2 regions of the Priestia sp. RMT2NF4 genome follow, and region 1 is predicted to be linked to the other one. Evidence: riboswitches for the same ligand, from Rfam matches in the RefSeq annotation. Region 1 holds a riboswitch; the other holds the start of a gene.
What was found. A riboswitch is a leader RNA that binds a small molecule or an ion and turns the genes downstream of it on or off. The one in region 1 is predicted to bind lysine.
Positions count from the first base shown of each region.

Region 2: another riboswitch for lysine. It lies ahead of ACMX9J_RS03570 (amino acid permease); the one in region 1 lies ahead of ACMX9J_RS18450 (aspartate kinase).

Region 1 covers NZ_JBLQZO010000004.1:177,944-181,153, reverse strand. Annotated here, with positions in the region: gene ACMX9J_RS18450 (aspartate kinase) at 42-1,274, opposite strand; lysine riboswitch at 1,416-1,593, opposite strand; gene uvrC (excinuclease ABC subunit UvrC) at 1,659-3,210, opposite strand, start outside.
Region 2 covers NZ_JBLQZO010000001.1:713,603-716,812, reverse strand. Annotated here, with positions in the region: gene ACMX9J_RS03575 (hypothetical protein) at 1-321, shown strand, start outside; gene ACMX9J_RS03570 (amino acid permease) at 358-1,797, opposite strand; lysine riboswitch at 1,900-2,084, opposite strand; TPP riboswitch at 2,259-2,359, shown strand; gene thiT (energy-coupled thiamine transporter ThiT) at 2,392-3,000, shown strand; gene ACMX9J_RS03560 (ethanolamine ammonia-lyase reactivating factor EutA) at 3,157-3,210, shown strand, end outside.

The DNA.
Region 1 (3,210 bases):
TATATAAAAGACGTGGAGATACCACGTCTTTTTTCTTTTCTTTATACTTGCACTGCCTGCTGCTCTTCTAATTCAAATGCTACGTGAAGCGTCTCAACAGCTTTTACCATATCAGCATGCGGTACAACTGTAGATACTTTAATTTCAGACGTGCTGACCATCTTCACTTCAATTTTCTCTCCTGCCAGCACTTCAAACATTTCGGCTGCAACACCTGGATTAGATATCATGCCAGATCCCACAATCGATACTTTAGCCAGACTGCTTTCATGTTCAATACGCGTATACCCCAAGGTAGATTTATACTCTTTTAAGACGGCAAGAGCAGCTTCTACATCTACAGTTTTAATAGAAAATGAGATAGAGAGGCGATTATTAGCCGTTACGTTTTGAATAATAATATCCACATTTAACTGTTCTTTTGCTAATGCTGTAAAAATAGTAGAAAGAGTTTGTAACTCGTTGTTTAACCCTTCAATTGTCACCCGTGAAATATTATCTTCAAACGCAATTCCTCTTACGACTAAGTTTTGTTCCATTGAAACTTCCTCCTCAACAATCGTTCCATTCTCGTTTTCTAAGCTTGAACGCACTTCTAGCGGTACCTGATAATTTTTTGCAAACTCAACAGCGCGCGGATGCAGCACCCCTGCTCCTAAATTGGCTAATTCTAACATTTCGTCATATGAAATAGAATGAAGTTTACGAGCATCTTCTACGTAGCGCGGATCCGTCGTAAACACTCCTGTTACGTCTGTATAAATATCACATTTTGCAGCTTTTAGTGCCGCGGCAAGAGCTACTGCCGTCGTGTCAGAGCCGCCTCGACCTAATGTTGTAATGCTTCCATCTTCTGAACAGCCTTGGAATCCAGCTACTACTACGATTCGACCTCTATCTAATTGGCTTTGAATACGAGTCGTGTCAATGTGCTGGATTCGTGCATTGCTGTGAACTGCTTCCGTCTGGATACCAGCTTGCCAACCTGTTAGCGAAGTGGCTTCATGACCTTTGCATTGAAGAGCCATTGTTAACAGGGAAATCGTTACTTGTTCTCCAGTTGTAAGAAGCATATCCATTTCGCGTTTACTTGGACTGTCCGTAATATCACTTGCTAATTTCACCAGTGCATCTGTGGTTTTGCCCATTGCCGATACAACAACTACTACTTGGTTACCGCGCTCTGCTTCTTGAATAACACGGTTTGCTACATGTTGAATACGTTCAACAGAACCAACAGATGTTCCACCAAATTTTTGAACGATTAATGCCATAATTTTGTTCATTCCTTTTCAATAAATTTGCATATGCAGGATGATGAGAAGCTAAATTTTTTTACTCAGACAATAAAAAAAGCAATGAGATGAGCTCTCATTGCTTAACGAACGAAAATTATAAAACATAACCGTCCACTGCCGTGAGATAGCTCTCCAAGAATCTACATCTTGACAATCCTACGTTTATTCAACGCAGAACCAGCAATCATTACTATGAGGTAATGTTCACTTCGGCAAATTTCCCTTTCCGCATCGTTCATAAGGGCTCATACCCTTCCTGATGCGTACTGATTAAATTTGCACCTCTATCTTCACTTCATTTGATGAAGTGTCGTATGAAATTAGTTAATAGCTTATCAAATATTTTCTATTATTTCAAGACTATTTTTGTAATGTTTCATAAATTTTTTCAGCAATGTTTTGAGGAACACCTGAATTTCGTATATCTTCAACCGTTGCTTCTTTCAATTTTTTCACCGAACCAAAATGCTTTAACAAAGCTTTCTTACGCTTTTCTCCCACTCCCGGAATGTCGTCTAGAACTGACTGAAAAGCGGACTTAGAGCGCACTTGACGGTGGAAGGTGATTGCAAAGCGGTGAACTTCATCTTGAATTCGCTGAAGCAAATAAAATTCTTGACTATTGCGTTCAAGCGGTATGATTTGAGGAGGCTCACCAATCATCAGGTTGGAGGTTCTGTGTTTATCATCTTTAACAAGACCTGCTGTAGGCACTAAAAGTCCCAATTCATTTTCGAGAACGTCCTGGACTGCAGCTAAATGCCCTTTGCCTCCATCTACAACAATTAAATCCGGAAGCGGAAGGCCTTCTTTTAACGCTCTGGAATACCGTCTGCGAACGACTTCCCTCATGGAACTGTAATCATCTGGTCCCTTTACGGTCTTAATTTTATATTTGCGATATTCTTTCTTTTCCGGTTTCCCATCAACAAAAACAATCATCGCAGAAACTGGGTCTGTTCCTTGAATATTTGAGTTATCAAATGCTTCAATCCGATAAGGAGCGGCAATTCCAAGCTCTTCTCCTAACCGTTCAACTGCGCCAACTGTACGCTCTTCATCTCGTTCAATTAAGTAGAATTTTTCACCGAGCGCAATTTTTGCATTTTTACACGCAAGTTCTACTAATTCTTTCTTTTTGCCTCGCTTTGGATGCTGAACCTCTACTTCTACTAACTTCTCAGCTAACTCTGCATCAATCGTTGCTGGAACCATCACTTCTTTTGGCTTAATATTTTTGGCATAAAACTGACCGATAAAAGTTAAGAAATCTTCTTCTGGCTCTTTATAAAAAGGAAACATAGAAACTTCTCGCTCAATTAATTTCCCTTGGCGAATAAAGAAAACTTGAACACACATCCAGCCTTTATCGTAAGAATAGCCAAACACATCTCGATTAACAAAATCATTAAACGTTACTTTTTGCTTTTCCATTGTCGCTTCGATATGAGCAATTTGATCTCGGTATTCTTTAGCCCGTTCAAAGTCAAGTTCTTCTGAAGCTTTTAACATTTTTTCAGTTAACTCTGTTTTGACATGCTCATATCCACCATTTAAAAACCGCGTGATGTTTTCAATAATTTGTTTGTTTTGCTCTTCTTTTACCTCTTTTACGCAAGGAGCTAGACATTGCCCGATATGGTAATACAAACAAGGCCTATCTGGCATAGTGGAGCACTTTCTTAACGGATAAATGCGATCAAGAAGCCGCTTTGTTTCATTTGCTGCTTGAACATTAGGATAAGGACCGAAGTATTTCCCTTTATCTTTTTTTATTTTTCTTGTAATAACAAGTCGGGGCTGTTTTTCAGCTGTAATCTTAATAAACGGATAGCCCTTATCATCTTTAAGCATAATATTGTATTTTGGGTCATGCTTTTTAATTAAATTCATTTCTAAAATAAGCGCTTCT
Region 2 (3,210 bases), on a different contig from region 1:
TGGTCCCAAAAAGAACTGCATATCCAGCTGAATAGAATCAAACACAATTCTGAACTATCTACTATAGCAGCAGATCCGCTTTTTCATCTGTTAGAATGTACCCGTTCAGGCCTTCAAACTAAACAAGAAATCATAGACTACATCCAAACCATTCCTAATCACCAACTTCCATCTTTTGCAACTCATTTAAGCAGGTTAATTCAGCGTATTTATTATATCGAAGCTGCTGATTACTATAACCGTCCCCTCAAAGGTTATATGCTTGTTATGAAAAACCAACCCGCTTATATATCTCTTCATTTTGACGATCAGCTCATATAAAAAAAGCTCTCTATTCTTTTGAATAGAGAGCTTTTTTTATTCGTATTTTTTCACTGTTACTTGACATTCTTTTAACGGGATAAGCTTCGACTTTTTCGTCCATTTGTATCCTAACCAAACAATTAAGAATAAAGGAAGTCCGATATAAGAAACAAGTACACCGTACCAGTCAATCGAGTCACCCATAAATGCCGAATAGTTTTGGCCTAAAATAACAACGGCACATAAAATAAAGGCAAAGATAGGGCCAAATGGGAAAAGTTTTGCATGATATGGAAGTTCACTCAAATCATGACCTTGAGCAACAAATGCTCTTCTAAAACGATAGTGGCTGATCGCAATTCCTAACCAAGCAATAAAACCAGACATACCAGAAGCGTTAAGTAACCACGTATATACCGCACCGTCTCCAAAAAATGAAGCACCAAATGCAAGTGTACCGACAAGTGCCGTTGCGATTAAGGCATTAACTGGAACGCCTCGTTTATTCACTTTTGCTAAGAACCTTGGTGCTTTTCCATCTTTCGCTAAGTTCCACAGCATACGCGTAGAAGCATACATGCCTGAGTTACCAGCAGATAAAACAGCTGTTAAAATAACGGCATTAATCGCTGATGCTGCAAACGCCAGACCTGCTCGTTCGAATATTAAAGTAAACGGACTTACTCGCACGTCATCACTTGCTAATGAATTCGCTGTGTATGGAATAAGCATTCCAATAACAAAAATAGCTAAAATATAAAATAACAAGATGCGCCAGAAGACTTGTTTAACTGCGCGAGGAACCGTTTTTTCCGGATCTTCACTTTCTCCAGCTGCGACTCCAAGCAACTCTGTTCCTTGGAATGAAAAACCAGCTGCCATAAAGATACCTAGTACAGTGAAGAATCCACCGTGAATCGGTCCATCACCAAGCGTGAAGTTTTTAAAACCTGGTGCTTCATTGTTAAAGATACCAAAAATCATCATAATACCAATAACTAAAAAGATAATAACCGTTACTACTTTAATTAACGAAAACCAAAATTCAGATTCACCAAATCCTTTTACAGAAAGGTAGTTAAGCCCAAACATAATTAATAAAAACAGGGCACTCCATAAAATAGAAGAAGAGTTCGGGAACCAAAATTTCATAATAAGGGCTCCAGCAGATAATTCAGCTGCAATCGTAATAGCCCAGTTATACCAGTAGTTCCAGCCGAGAGCGAAACCAAAGGATGGATCTACAAAACGAGACGCATACGTACTAAATGAACCAGCTTCAGGCATATAAGCTGCGAGCTCTGCTAGGCTGGTCATCAAAAAGTAAACCATTACGCCAATAATAGCGTAAGCTAAAAGCGCTCCCCCAGGTCCTGCTGTGTGAATTGCTCCACCACTTGCTAGGAATAAGCCGGTTCCGATGGCTCCTCCTAATGAAATCATCGTTAAGTGGCGAGATTTCAACCCACGTTTTAATTCTTGCTGCTCTTGCATAGATAAATACTCCTTTCGAATGTACGGAAAGAGACGGGATAACATAAAAAAAGCCCGCAGTATATGTGCGCGCTTTTAAATCTGAAAACCGCGTCAACCTTCCGTGAAGATAGCTCTTCACATCACTCGCATGATGTGACAGTTCTGTTCCTGTTCGGAGACAGCCCCAGCTTAAATCAACCGAGAAGTGATTTAAACTTCGGCAATTTTTCCTTTCAAGCAACATCCTCAATGTTCTCTGCATTTCCGTTACTTTACTATTAAAAACTGCGACCTCTACCTCATCGATTAGGATGAGGGTTTTTTATATTCAATTGACATAAAAGAAGTATAACAAATACTAAAACGATTGTCATTATAAAAAATAGATTCAGAAAATAGAAACATCTTTGAAATCTCTCGAATCTATTTTGTTACGTATGGTATAATAAACATTGTCTTTATACTACATAAATATCCAAACGTACCACAGGGGGAGCCGCCGTGCTGAGAGTGAACGAAATGTTCAGACCCTTTGAACCTGTTAGTTAACGCTAGCGTAGGAATGTGGGAATAGTAGCATATATTTGCTTACTCCTGTGTAAACCGTTTGATATGAATGATTCAAAAACAGGAGTGAGAAACGTGAATAAAGCATTACCTTTACAGGCTAAAATTGAAATAGCTATTTTTGCAGCATTGGCACTTCTACTTGACCTTTTGCCTTCAATTAAAATTGCGACGGCTGTGAGCATTTCGTTCTCCATGGTGCCCATTTTTATTATGTGCTTTCGCTGGGGAGTAAAAGGCGGGGCTCTATCTGGTCTATTATGGGGACTTTTGCAGTTAGCGACAGGAACAGCTTATATTTTAACAGCGCTACAAACATTTATTGAATATATTGTAGCTTTTGCTTTTATAGGTTTTGGAGGTATTTTTTCACAATCTATTAAAACAAATTTAGCTACCAATAACAGATCAAAAGCTTTTGTTTTAATTGTTTTATCCCTTATTATCGGCAGCTTCGCACGTTATTTCTGGCACTTTATTGCTGGTATTATTTTCTGGGGATCGTACGCACCAAAGGGTATGTCCGCTCTGTGGTATTCTTTTTCAATGAACGGTATTTCAATGGTAGGGTCACTAATAGCCTGCTTAGTCATTCTTTCATTGTTAATTCCATCGGCATCAAGAATGATTGTAACTAAATCACACTCATCATAAGAAAAAAGACTAAATCTGCCAAGATTTAGTCTTTTTTCTTATTTGTCACCTTTGTTTACACAAAAGTGTGTCAGGTTTGATAACATAGTTAGTGAAATATTCAAAAAACTGTTTTATGATAGTCAACATATTCAAACGAGATAAAGGATTGATCGTATGCTACAGAAATGGATCACGAGCATAGGTTTAGATATTGGAACAAGCACAACA